Regions from separate parts of the Bacillus sp. KNSH39 genome, predicted to be linked through region 2. Evidence: riboswitches for the same ligand, from Rfam matches in the RefSeq annotation. Region 2 holds a riboswitch; each other region holds the start of a gene.
What was found. Region 2 has a riboswitch for thiamine pyrophosphate ahead of thiT (energy-coupled thiamine transporter ThiT). Riboswitches for the same ligand answer to the same signal wherever they lie in the genome.
Positions count from the first base shown of each region.

Region 1 (4,705 bases), 1.4 Mb from region 2:
GACAAGAAACAACATTCCATATAGGAGAAGTTGTGCAGTATAACTTCCTTGTATACCAAAAAAAGTATTGGCTTTCTTATACAAATGCAATATGTATTTTATTGGAGTATCTTTGAAAGATTGGTACACAGTGTCTCCTCTTTCTAAGCTTCTTGTTTTCGTTTTTGGTTATAAGGGACATTAATATATCTAGCTACAAATAATAAAACAGCCATAAAGAATACTGGAAATACAGTAGATAAATAAAAGCCATTACTAATTATATTTGTTATGAGAGCACTCAAAAGAAAAATAGCATTATAAATATGGGCAATTTTTTGTTTTAGTTGCACTTGAAATGATTCCATCATAATTTCTAATGCAACAAAAGCAATAATAATAGATAAAAATACAATGTTTGTATTGTAAATGATTAAACAACAGATTAAACCTAAAAAGGCTACGTATTCAATTATAAGAGGTATATTGCGTGGCATACAATTTACCTAACTAAATATGGCAGTGGATTTACTGCATTTGTTTTTTCAAAATTCCATTCTCCATTATGTAATTCAAAATGAAGATGTTGCCCGTATGAATGACCTGTGTTTCCCATATGACCTATTAATTGTCCAGTTTGTACTTGATCACCAGCTTGTACAGTGCGATCCTTCATATGAGCATAAACAGTTGTATATAATTTCCCATTGATTTGATGCGCAATGAAAACAACATTGCCATAGCTAGCTGAATAATAAGATTTCACAACTTTACCTGCAGCAGCAGCTTGGATAGAGACGTTTCCTGGAGCGGCAATATCTATACCATAATGCATTTGTTCCCAGCGTATATCAAAGGTTGAGCTAATTCTTCCTTGAGCGGGGAATTTGAAAGCAGCTGGAATTGATGAAGGCTGATCTGTTTTAGCTTGTGGTTGATTTTGTACTACATAGTGTTTTGCTACATATCCGTATCCTGTGCCAAAACGAATTTTATACCAAGTACCTACAGTTTCTACTACTTGTACTTGAGTACCGTTTTGTAATGAACCGAGTAGAGCGCTACTTGTACTAGCTGTGCTACGTACATTTAGATTAGGTGTTGCAACAGTATATTTTGTATTATTTTGAACGGTGATTCCTTTTACTAAGGGTTGTGAACCATTAGAGATGAATGCTTTTTGTACGTAACCTGTTTGGCCATTATGTGATATTTTATACCATTCGCCTTGATCTTCTTGAACGGTAATAAACTTACCATTTGGTAATACATCTAAAATGGAAGATTCTAAATTAGGTTCAGAGCGAACGTTTAATGCATTAGCATTAACGATGTATTGATCATTAGATTGAAGTTTGTTTTTTAGTAAAATAGCATCTTTTTGTACATAACCTACTTTATTATGAACAGACACTTTATACCAACCATTAGTTGTTTCAATGATGTTCACTTTTGTATTAAAGCGAATTGTATCAATTGATGTGCTTTTTACGTTATCTTCTGTATGTAATGCTACTTGATCGACTTTGACATACCCAGTTTTAATATTAGATAATTGTTCAGCGTTTGCTTTTTGTACATTTGTTTCACCCATAGAAGGAAGTAAAGAAGCAATCACTACAGTAGTTGCTGTTAAAGCAGTAGCTTTCATATTCATGGAATAGAGACCTCCTCTAGTTGTATAGTTGTAATTTTATTATAGTATAAAGATATAATATAGTGGGGGTATTCACATAAATGTAATATGAAATCAATATAAAAATAAATTTTTTGAGGATAATGATTCCTTTTTATACAATTAATTGGGGTTTTATTTTCTAAAATAGAATGTATGTATTGTATAATTTTGATATTATGTTGACAATTAAGAAAATTAAAAAAGTTGATGATGTCTTATTAGGGTGTTATACTGACAGTGATAATTTTATAGTTTGCTAGGAGAGCTGGTGTTGCCAGCTGAGAGTAGGCCGTAAGCCTTTGATCCTTTTTATTACCTGATCTAGATTATGCTAGCGTAGGGAAGCAATTCGGACACTAACAATGAGTCCCCGTTTCTTTGCGTATAGAAACGGGGCTTTTTTATTTGAAAATTTCATATTGAAACCACTAGGGGTGCTTGACTTGCTGAGAGAGGAATAATCCTTAACCCTTACAACACCTGATCTAGGTAATACTAGCGAAGGGAAGTGGAACATCGAATAAATGTATAACTTTATTTGCTGTAACCACTTCTTATATATAGAAGTGGTTTTTTATTTAGATACATATATTGAAAGGGGATAGAGAAATGAAATTTTGCGATAGATTATTAGAAACTGTGCAACCGGTTTGGGAGATGAGTCATAATCATCCGTTTGTAGTGGGTATGGGAGATGGCACGTTAGAAAAAGATAAATTCCAGTATTATATTATTCAAGATTATTTATATCTGCTAGATTATGCAAAGTTATATGCGATTGGTGTTGTAAAAGCAACGAATCCACAAGTGATGGGAAAGTTCGCTGAACAAATTGATGGAATATTAAATGGCGAAATGACAATCCATAAACAATATGCAAAAAGACTTGGAATTTCTATAGAGGAGATAGAGTCTGCGAAACCATCTGCTAAAAATTTAGCTTATACAAATTACATGATGTCTGTATCTCAAAATGGCACACTTGCGGAATTAATAGCAGCGCTTCTTCCATGTATGTGGAGCTATTGGGAAATTGGAAAGCGTTTAAATGATATTCCTGGAGCAAGAGATCATGAGTTTTTTGGTGAGTGGATTCAAGGATATAGTTCGGAAGAATACGGTAATCTTTGTATTTGGTTAATAGATTTATTAAATGAAATGGCAGTTGGAAAGTCTGAGAAAGAACTAGAAAGATTAGAGGAGATCTTCTTATATTCCAGTCGATTTGAATATTTATTCTGGGATATGTCCTATCGTAAGGAGATGTGGGGATTTGAGGAGCAAGAACATACTACAGTTTCATAATGTTTCTTTTCATTACGATGAGAAACCAATCATCCATGAATTAAATGCTTCTATATATGAGAAAGAGTTTGTCAGTATTATCGGACCGAGTGGATGTGGAAAAAGTACTTTATTTCGCCTTATTACAGGTCTAGAAAAGGTAAGTACTGGACAGATAGAACTGACAGAAACAAAGAACCATCCTGTAGGATATATGCCGCAAAAAGATATGCTTTTGCCGTGGAGAACAATTATTGAGAATGCTGCCCTGCCGCTAGAGTGCCAAGGTGTACAGAAGAAAGAAGCAGAAGTAAAGGCAAAGGAACTGTTACATAAATTTGGTTTGCAAGGGTATGAGCAAAAATATCCGAAAGATTTATCTGGTGGGATGAGACAACGTGTATCTTTTATTCGAACTTTATTAACAGGCGGGGAGATATTGCTGTTAGATGAACCATTTAGTGCGTTGGATGCTTTAACGAAGACCTCTTTGCAAGAATGGTTGTTTGAACAATGGCAAGAGTGGGAAAAAACAATTTTATTCATTACTCATGATGTTGAAGAAGCGTTATTTCTTTCAAACAGAGTTTTAGTAGTGGAACAGCAGCCGATAACGACTTTGACTGAGCGGACTGTACCGCTTGATCATAACAGAACACGAAAAGATTTATATAAACCGGAAGTATTAGCGCTGAAAGATGAGCTTCTTAGTATGTTACAAAGGCAGGTACTTGTGTGATGAACCGATTGAAAGAATTAGTTCCTGCTATTACACTTTCTAGTATTTTACTAGCTGTGTGGGAAATAGGAGCAAGAATTGTAGATGAGATGTACATTTTACCGTCACCGTCTGCGATTGTAATGAAGATATGGAAACTAAAAGACATATTATTTACAGTTCATTTACCTGCAACGTTATACGTCGTTTTAATAGGTGTTGTTATCTCTATCGTATTAGGTGTAGGGCTAGCGATGTTAATGAATGCGAGTACATGGATGGAAAGAGCATTTTATCCATTATTAGTTGCTTCACAAACGATTCCAATTACTGCGCTTGCTCCGCTATTTGTTTTATGGTTTGGATATACAATTTGGAGTAAGGTTGTTGTCACAGTTTTAATTACGTTTTTCCCAATTGCGGTCAATACGTATGATGGACTGCGTAGTACGAAAAAAGAATGGGAGGAGCTCTTAGTTACATATGGAGCAACAAAAAGAGATATTTTTCTTAAATTAAAGTTGCCGTCTGCTCTTCCTTATTTTTTCTCAGCTTTAAAAATTGCAGTTCCGCTTAGTGTTATCGGAGCAGCAATTGGAGAATGGCTCGGTGCACAAGCTGGGCTTGGATATTTCAGTAAGAGAATGATGACGCAGTTAGATGGAGCTGGCGTATTTGCACCTATTGTATTGTTATCATTATTAGCTATTTTCTTCGTCGTAATTATTTCCATATTAGAAAAGAAATTCATTAGTTGGAGGAAGCATTCATGAAATTTTTAAAGCGCATCTTTGTGTTTACATTATTAATTGCAATAATTGCAGGATGTTCGAGTAATTCAGCATCAGATAAAAGTAAAAAAGAGAAAGAAATAACAGTCATGTTAGATTGGTATCCAAATGCGGTACATAGCTTTATCTATGCAGCAATTGAAAAAGGATACTTTAAAGAAGAAGGTGTAAAGGTAAATATTAAATTCCCTTCTAATCCGACTGATCCATTAACGCTAGCAGCAGCAGGGAAGGTGACAGTTGGCTTGTATTATC
Region 1 is NZ_JBQXYO010000001.1:4,606,546-4,611,250, forward strand. It holds gene ACUL40_RS23530 (hypothetical protein) at 144-476, opposite strand; gene ACUL40_RS23535 (SH3 domain-containing protein) at 482-1,636, opposite strand; TPP riboswitch at 1,906-2,017, shown strand; TPP riboswitch at 2,078-2,181, shown strand; gene tenA (thiaminase II) at 2,267-2,962, shown strand; gene ACUL40_RS23545 (ABC transporter ATP-binding protein) at 2,931-3,680, shown strand; gene ACUL40_RS23550 (ABC transporter permease) at 3,680-4,432, shown strand; gene ACUL40_RS23555 (ABC transporter substrate-binding protein) at 4,429-4,705, shown strand, end outside.
Region 1: linked by a shared signal. The riboswitch ahead of tenA (thiaminase II) and the one ahead of thiT (energy-coupled thiamine transporter ThiT) in region 2 are both predicted to bind thiamine pyrophosphate.

Region 2 (4,705 bases):
AATCTGGTACATATAAAATGAAAAAAGATTCGTTTTATATTGATACAGTAATTGAAGGTATATGTGAACATCTATCTGTGGAAATAGAGAAAAAAGAACTTCATATTCATAAAAATATAAGTTCATTTGAAGTGATTGCAAATCAAGGCCGGATTGAACAAGTCATCGTGAACTTCATTACGAATGCTATACGATATACACCAAATAAAGAGGATATTATTATTTCTACAATAGATGAGAAGAATCGTATAAAAGTGTGCATTGAAAATAAAGGTACTCATATTGAAGAAGAGCAATTAGATAAAATTTGGGATCGTTTTTATCGCGTGGATACAGCTCGTCAGCGTTCACAAGGTGGGACGGGGCTTGGGCTTGCTATTTCAAAGAATATTTTAGAACTACATGATGCTGAATATGGGGCAGAAAATACAGAAGATGGTGTATTATTTTATTTCTATTTACCGAAAAAAGCGTAGACAATATGATCTATGCTTTTTTAATTTATTTTCATATTATCTTTACCTAATCTTTATTTTTAATCAGTATAATTTGTTTAGAATATGAGGTTATGTAAGGAGTCGATGAACCGTGCATAGCAATTGGCTAAGTATAATGGTATTTATTTTCTTTTGCGCATTTATTGTATTTTTAATTGATATTACGATATGAAAAAAGAGCGCTCATTAAGCGCCCTTTTTTTGTGTATTCATTTGATAAGCACTGATGCTTTTGAATAATCGTGGTGAAGTGATAAATAAAAATATAAGTAAAACGGTACATAAAATAAAAGAACCAAGCATTGTACTTCCATTTACGATTAATGAATATAACACAGCTGATTGACCTTTCGGCGCATATTGTCCCCAGAAAATAATGCCGGCAATAAAGTGGCAGAAATAGCGAGCAAAGCTACCGATAAATGTAGCAAGGATAATATAAGCAAGGACTTTCTTACCCTGATTTTGTTTTGATGAATGTTTGTGTTTACGGTTACCTAAATTTGATTGTTCTAAGCTATTTTCATTGGATGTTAAAAGTGCTTTTTGAATTGGACGATAGAATAAGCCAGCAAATCCGATAAAAGCAAAGGCAATGAAGTACTCAATGAATGCTTGAACAGGTGTTAAAATATAAGCATCTCCCACGACAATTTGTAATAGTCCCCAAACTAAACCGCCTAAGAAAGCTGATTTAAAGCCCCAGCGGTAAGCAATAATAAAAATAGGAATCATAGCGAATGAGATAGAACCGCCTGTTGGAAGTTTAAGTGATAATGGTAAAATATCGATAATCATGGCGAAGGCTGCAAGAATAGCAGATTCGATCATCGCTTGTAAATTGGTGTTACGCATGTTGTCTCCCCCTAAATCCAAGTTGTACAAAAAAAGAATAGATATCATAGGAGGATACGAAATACGTAAATAAAAATGAGGTATGTATTTCGGACGTTTGCACAATCCCTGCGTTAGCATTAACTAACAGGTTCGAAGGGTCGGAACGAAGTGTTCCCTCTCAGCGGCATGGCTCCCCCAGTGATAACGAGATTCTTTATTTGTTATTGTTTATTGTAAGCGAAATGGATGAGAATGGCAAACGAATACAGTATGACAATAATTGAAATAGAATTGTAGCGAAATGTTAATAAATATGAAGCAAAAGGGTATAGTACAAGAGAAATTGGGTGTGGTATAATTTTTTTGAAAATAATTATCATTCTCTTCTGAGGGGGAAGGTTATGAGCTTAGTAGATATTAAAATTGGAGAGAAAGTGTTAGTAAAAAGTATTCAGTCTTTAGATCAGCTATTAAAGCGTAGACTAGCTGCTTTCGGTCTTGCTGAAGGAAGCGAACTTCGCCTGAAACAGAAAGCGATGTTCAAAGGTCCTTGTACATTGGAGTGTCGTGGACAGTTAATTAGTATTCGTCATTGTGACGCGAAAATGATAAAGGTGGAATTAGCGTGAATAAGGTAGCTTTGCTAGGGAATCCGAATACAGGGAAGACATCATTATTTAATGCACTTACTGGTTCTTATGAATACGTAGGAAACTGGAGCGGTGTAACAGTAGAAAAGAAGGTTGGTAAATTAAAAGATAGACAAGGAACATTAATTGATTTGCCAGGTGTGTATGATTTAAATCCAGTTTCACGTGATGAAGGTGTTGTAACAAACTTTCTATTAACAGAAGAATTTAATCATATGTTAAATATCGTAGATTCCTCGCAGTTTGAAAGAAATATGCATTTAACGTTGCAATTACTTGAATTTGGTAAGCCAGTCTCAATTGGTTTAAACATGGTTGATGTGGCGAAGCAAAGAGGAATTGTCATTGATGTAAAACGATTATCAGAGCTATTAGGTGTAACAGTCGTTCCTGTTGTTGCAAGAAGTGGAAAAGGCTGTGAAGAACTGCTTACGACTCTTAAAAAAAATGACAAAAAAGAGAAAAAGCCATTCCTTATTTCATATGGTGTACAAATGGATGAAGGAATTGGAGAAGTAATTGCTCTTTTAGAGACAGCGAATTACGAGCATCCGAGATGGTTAGCACTTCAATTTTTAAGCAATAACGAAGTAGTAGAAAAAGAAATGAAAGCATTACCAATTTATAAGGAACTCATAGCCATTCGATCTCGCTTAGAAGGAAGACTTGATTGTACGTTAGAAGAGCACATTTACAAAACTCGTGAAGCGTATATTGAAAAGTTAAAAACAAATGTTATGAAGCATGAGAAAGAAGGAAAAATTCCTTTTTCAGAAAAAATTGATAGATTAATTACACATAAAATTTTAGGACTTCCAATCTTTTTAGCAGTTATGTTTTTTATTTTTCAGGTTACGTTTACGTGGATTGGTACACCTTTATCGGATATGTTAGATGAGTTTTTTGGTGGCCAGCTTACGGATTGGGTGACGGCTGGACTTACAAGTATTGGAGCTTCTGATTTTATTCAAGCACTAGTTACAGAAGGTATTATTGCCGGTGTTGGTGCTGTATTAGTATTCGTACCACAAATCTTTGCACTATTCTTTTTTATTTCATTATTAGAAGACTCAGGGTATATGGCGCGAATTGCAGTTGTTATGGATAGAATTATGGAGTTTTTCGGCTTAAACGGAAAAGCTTTTATTCCGATGATTATCGGTTTTGGATGTAACGTTCCAGGTATCATGGCTGCGAGAACGATTGAACAGGAAAAAGAACGTTTACTTACCATTTTAGTAACACCATTTATGTCTTGTTCAGCACGATTACCTGTATATGCATTATTTGCGGGCGTATTTTTCCCGCATAGTCAGGCGACTGTTGTATTTTCTTTATATGTTGCAGGGATTGTTCTTGCGTTATTAGTTACAAAAATTATGTCTCTTACAATTTTGAAAGCGGAAAAGTCTATTTTCGTAATTGAATTACCGCCTTACCGTGTGCCACAAGCAAAAACATTATGGCTAAGCACGTGGGAGAAAGGAAAAGGATTTGTTCGTAAAGCTGGTACATTCATCTTTGGTGGTTCGGTTGTCATTTGGTTATTAAACTATGCAGGTCCATCAGGATTTGGTGTTGATATGGGAGACAGTTACTTAGCGATGATTGGTGGATTTATCGCACCACTATTTGCACCGCTCGGCTTCGGAACATGGCAAGCTGCAGCATCCCTTTTAACAGGATTTTTAGCGAAGGAAGTTGTCGTTTCTACAATGGCAATTATTTATGCAGTTAAAGAAGAGGTGCTTGGAAATGTAATGGGAGCACATTATACAGCATTATCAGCTTATGCATTTATGTTCTTTATTTTATTATATGTTCCGTGTTTAGCGACGGTAGCTGTTATTAAACGTGAAACAGGATCAGCGAAGTGGACGATTTTCTCAGTCGTTTATCCACTCGTAGTTGCTTATGTATTAACGCTCATTATATACCAAGTTGGATCCTTACTCGGATTCTAGAAGGAGATGTATTGTGATGATGGTCAATATTATAATTGGAGCTATCATTTTTGGTTATGCAGCATATACGTTAGTTAATTTTGTAAAGAGAAGTAAAAAAGGAAAATGCGCGGCATGTTCTTTAAATAAGTCATGTCAGTCGCAAACTTGTAGCCCGGATATGGAGCAAATTGCTCATAATAAATAGAAAAAAGCTTTGCGAATTTCGCAAAGCTTTTTTGTTTTACTTTTTAATTTTTACAAGTTGAGAAGCTTCTACGCCTTTGTAACCAGGGAATTCTTTACTTGGGTCTTTATCAAATTTTAATACACCTACAGATTTTTCATCACCTTTTACATTGCTGTAAGTTGCGTCATCGACAATCGCATACATATCTGTATATGCACGACCACTTCCGATAATTGTGTTGCCTTCATATTTTAATTTTGCCCCATCAAGTGCAGCATTTTCTACTTTTTCTTTTGCAAATAATACACCTTGTTCTGTTGTTACAGCTGGTAATTTATTAAGTGGTTTCGTGTTGTCTTTTTCATCAACTTTGCTAAGTAACTCTTTTTTCACTAGTTCTTCACCAGTTTTCTTATCCATTACAAGAACTTTTTTACCATCTAATGTTGTCATTTTCATTTTATAGAAGTCTTTTTCTTTCACTTCTTTTTTGTTTTTATCTGTAATTTGCTGAACTTGTTCTTCTGATCCGTACAGTACAAAGCCGTTCGCTTTCTCTCCTAATAAAGAACAACCTGATAATGCTCC
Region 2 is NZ_JBQXYO010000001.1:3,183,669-3,188,373, reverse strand. It holds gene ACUL40_RS16335 (sensor histidine kinase) at 1-476, shown strand, start outside; gene thiT (energy-coupled thiamine transporter ThiT) at 684-1,352, opposite strand; TPP riboswitch at 1,440-1,541, opposite strand; gene ACUL40_RS16325 (FeoA family protein) at 1,736-1,963, shown strand; gene feoB (ferrous iron transport protein B) at 1,960-3,948, shown strand; gene ACUL40_RS16315 (FeoB-associated Cys-rich membrane protein) at 3,965-4,135, shown strand; gene ACUL40_RS16310 (lipoprotein BA_5634 family protein) at 4,172-4,705, opposite strand, start outside.

Region 3 (4,705 bases), 390 kb from region 2:
GCAAAGACCAGATGTTCCAAAACGAGTGAAAATTATTGTAATTGGAGCACTTGCTTATTTTATTGCACCGATTGATGCGATTCCAGATTTCATTGCTGGAATTGGCTATACGGATGATTTAGGGGCGTTAACGGCCGCACTAATACAGGTGTCGTTATACGTCAATGAAGATGTGAAAGATAAGGCACGAGTGAAGTTGGCAGAATGGTTTGGTTCGGATATAGACACAACATTTATCGATCAGAAATTAGGTCAATAGGTGAAACCTGTCATAAGGTGACAGGACGAACGTAAGCGAGGAAGTGCATTATGCCATCAGGAAGAACGCATACGAAAATAAACTTAATATCCCTTCCGGTTGTTTTGTTTTTTCTCTTTTCGTATGGATTAACAAATTTTGATTTTTTATTAACTTTTGCAATTGGTTTTTTAGTAGGTACTTCATTTTTAACACCAGATTTAGATACGTACAGTAATGCTTATAACAAATGGGGTTTCTTACGTATATTTTGGTATCCTTATAAAAAAGTAATGCCGCATCGATCTTTCTTTACGCATACGATTATACTTGGTGATGTGATTCGTATTGCGTACATGTTAATCGTCTTTTCTCCATTTTTATTTCTATTAAATGTAATCGCACTGGATGGTAATTTAATAGAAATTGCGAAGAAACATGAGGTTGAAATTGTAACGTTCTTAATGGGAATTGTTGTGGCAAGTACGCTTCACATTATAGCGGATAAAGTGAATACACGCCGAAAGAAAATGATGAGAAAAAAGAAGAAACGCAGAAGATAAAGTGAACGAATTAGGAAAAGGACCCTTGCAATTTGCAAGGGTCCTTTTTTAAACAAACGTTTGTTTAAAATTAAGCTTTCAGTACTTTAATTCCTTTTACAATGTTCCAGATGAAGTAGTATAAGCTGATGATTCCGCAAATAGCTAAGACAATCATTGATCCAATTCCAAGTGTTACATCTGCTTGGTCAGATCCCATGCCCATAATTCCTAAAATGGCTACGCCGATAAATGTAGCAATACTTGGAATGATGTGTGTCCATAGAGCACGTTTTGCATGTGGCTTTGTTTCAGCGTCCCCCACAATCCAAACGATAATTGGGAATAAGATAGGGGCAAATAGTACACTAAAGTACGATAAAGCAGCTAATATTTTGTTTCCATTCATATATATCACCTCATAAATAATGTCCGTTGTTATACTATTATTATGCAATAAATTTTGCAAGCTTTCTATCGATGAACATTACAGGAACATGACGATTTTGTAAGATTTTTTCGTCAAATGATAAAATTTTCAAAAAAATCTTTTTTAATGGAAATTGTTATGGTACAGTATAAATGAAAGTTGTTGAAAACGTTTTCTTAAACGTTTTTTTATTTTAGACTTAAAGGTATGATGACCTGATAGTCTATTGATGAGGTTATTCTATTTAAAAGGGGATTCTTTAGGGGGAGAGAACAATGAACACATGGACACAAGTTTATGATCCATTCGGAAACATTTGGATTTCGGCAGCGGTAGCACTTATTCCGATTATCTTTTTTTCTTAGCTTTAGCAGTTTTCCGCATGAAAGGGTATGTGGCAGGATTTATTACAGTTGTACTTACAGTTTTAGTAGCGTTATTCGCTTATAAAATGCCGTTCACGATGGCAATGGCAGCGACCGGATATGGTTTCTTATACGGATTATGGCCAATTGCTTGGATTATCATTATGTCGGTATTTTTATATAAAATTTCTGTGAAAACAGGTCAATTCGATGTGATTCGTGCATCGGTATTATCGATTACGAACGATCATCGTCTACTCGTTATTTTAATTGGATTTTCATTTGGAGCATTTTTAGAAGGAGCGGCAGGATTTGGGGCACCAGTAGCGATTACAGCAGCACTTCTTGCGGGGCTTGGGTTAAATCCTTTATACGCAGCAGGTCTTTGTTTGATTGCAAATACTGCACCAGTGGCGTTCGGAGCGATGGGAATTCCGATTACAGTTGCTGGACAAGTAACAGGTATTGATCCACATAAAATTGGACAAATGGCTGGGCATCAATTACCGTTCCTATCATTATTTGTGCCATTCTTTATCGTATTTTTAATGGATGGATTTAAGGGGATACGACAAACGTGGCCTGCGTTATTTGTAGCGGGTAGTTCATTTGCGATTACGCAGTTCATTACAGCGACATTTTTAGGACCAGAACTTCCGGATATTACATCGGCACTTGTAAGTTTAATTAGTTTAGCGCTGTTCTTAAAAGTTTGGCAGCCGAAAGAAATTTATCAATCCGGGCAAGCAAATAGTGAAGTAGCAGCAACAACGACAGTAGCATCGATGCCGAAATTAACGTTTGGAAAAGTAGTGAAGGCATGGTCTCCATTTATCGTATTAACGGTTATGGTAGTCATTTGGAGCCAAAGTTTCTTTAAGGCATTATTCGCTCCAGGAGGGGCTTTAGCAAGTCTTGTATTTAAGTTTGAAATTCCAGGTCTGCATAATCTAGTAATGAAAGCAGAGCCGATTGTAAATAAATCAACGCCTTACGAGGCAATTTTGAAGTTTGATGTATTATCAGCAACCGGAACGGCGATTTTAATTGCTTGTATCATTTCCATGTTTATTTTGAAAATGAATGTAAAAGATGCAGTAGTGACATTTAAAGAAACGTTAAGCGAATTAAAAATGCCAATTCTATCTATCGGATTCGTACTAGGGTTTGCATTTATCGCAAACTATTCTGGTCTATCTTCTACGTTAGCGTTAGCATTAGCCGGAACTGGCGGCCTATTCCCGTTCTTCTCACCATTCTTAGGCTGGATTGGCGTATTCCTAACAGGGTCTGATACGTCTGCAAATGCACTGTTCTCAAATTTACAAGCCATTACAGCGCAGCAAGTCGGCGTATCTGAAGTGCTTCTCGTTGCAGCAAATACAACAGGCGGTGTAACAGGTAAAATGATTTCCCCGCAGTCGATTGCGATCGCTTGTGCAGCGGTTGGTCTTGCTGGAAAAGAATCGGATTTGTTCCGTTTTACAGTGAAGCATAGCTTATTCTTCGTAATTATTGTTGGTATTATGACGTATGTGCAGGCGTATTATTTAACGTGGATGATTCCGTAAAGAGCAAAAGAAATAAGCTTTGAATTTTTCAGATTATGGTGTATGATGGGAAAGTATTGAAAATTAAATCAGTGATAAACTAGGGGTGCCTAACGTATGCGTAGGCTGAGAGAGAAGCGCGTGAACTTCTTAACCCTTTGGACCTGATCTGGCTCGTACCAGCGTAGGGAAGTTAACGGCTTTACATAATGATGTCTTTATGAGCCAGGTCCTTATTTTTTTATGGACCTGGCTCTTTTTATTTTGGCATACGCTGGCCATATCTCGTCCTTGTCACGTACAGGGGGGCAACAAAAATTATGAAACAATCTGTTTCAGCTGAGCAAATTGAATTGAAATCGAGTTTACCAGGGAGTAAGAAAGTATATGTGGATGGGCCACGAGAAGGCATGAAAGTACCGATGCGTGAGATTGAACAAAGCGAAACAAATGGCGTTCCAAATCCGCCAATTCGTGTGTATGATACGAGCGGCCCTTATACGGATCCTGAGTATAAAGTGGAGTTAGAAAAGGGGATTCCAACGCCGCGCCATTCTTGGATTATGGGGCGTGGTGATGTAGAAGCATACGAAGGGCGTGAAGTGAAACCAGAGGATGACGGTGTGAAAGTGGCTTCGAAACATACACCTGTTTTCCCGCAGATGGATCGCAAGCCACTTAGAGCAAAGCAAGGTGCAAACGTTACGCAAATGCACTATGCACGTAATGGCATTATTACGTCTGAGATGGAGTATGTTGCGATTCGTGAAGGGGTAGAGCCGGAGTTTGTTCGTAAGGAAATCGCAGAAGGCCGCGCTATTTTACCAGCGAATATTAATCATCCAGAAGCTGAACCGATGATCATCGGGCGTAATTTTCATGTGAAGGTAAATGCGAATATCGGAAACTCAGCTGTATCTTCTTCGATTGCAGAAGAAGTAGAGAAGATGACATGGGCAACGCGCTGGGGTGCAGATACGATTATGGATTTATCTACAGGTAAAAATATTCATACGACGCGTGAGTGGATTATTCGTAACGCACCTGTACCAGTTGGAACTGTACCGATCTATCAAGCGCTTGAAAAGGTAAACGGAATTGCAGAAGATTTAACGTGGGAAGTATATCGTGATACGTTAATTGAGCAGGCGGAGCAAGGCGTTGATTACTTTACGATTCACGCTGGTGTATTGCTTCGTTACATTCCAATCACGGCAAAGCGTACGACAGGTATCGTTTCGCGCGGTGGTTCGATTATGGCGCAGTGGTGTTTATTCCATCATAAAGAAAACTTCCTATATACTCACTTTGAAGAGATTTGTGAAATTATGAAGCAGTACGATGTTTCGTTCTCTCTTGGAGATGGATTACGTCCAGGGTCTATTGCAGATGCAAATGACGAAGCACAGTTTTCTGAGCTTGAAACACTTGGCGAATTAACCAAAATTGCTTGGAAACATGATGTGCAAGTTATGATTGAAGGACCTGGACACGTACCGATGCACTTAATTAAAGAGAATATGGAGAAAGAGCTTGATGTTTGTCAGGGCGCGCCGTTTTACACACTTGGGCCGCTAACG
Region 3 is NZ_JBQXYO010000001.1:3,574,702-3,579,406, reverse strand. It holds gene ACUL40_RS18360 (YkvA family protein) at 1-259, shown strand, start outside; gene ACUL40_RS18355 (metal-binding protein) at 310-801, shown strand; gene ACUL40_RS18350 (DUF4870 domain-containing protein) at 872-1,189, opposite strand; partial or broken gene lldP (L-lactate permease) at 1,486-3,146, shown strand; TPP riboswitch at 3,218-3,333, shown strand; gene thiC (phosphomethylpyrimidine synthase ThiC) at 3,446-4,705, shown strand, end outside.
Region 3: linked by a shared signal. The riboswitch ahead of thiC (phosphomethylpyrimidine synthase ThiC) and the one ahead of thiT (energy-coupled thiamine transporter ThiT) in region 2 are both predicted to bind thiamine pyrophosphate.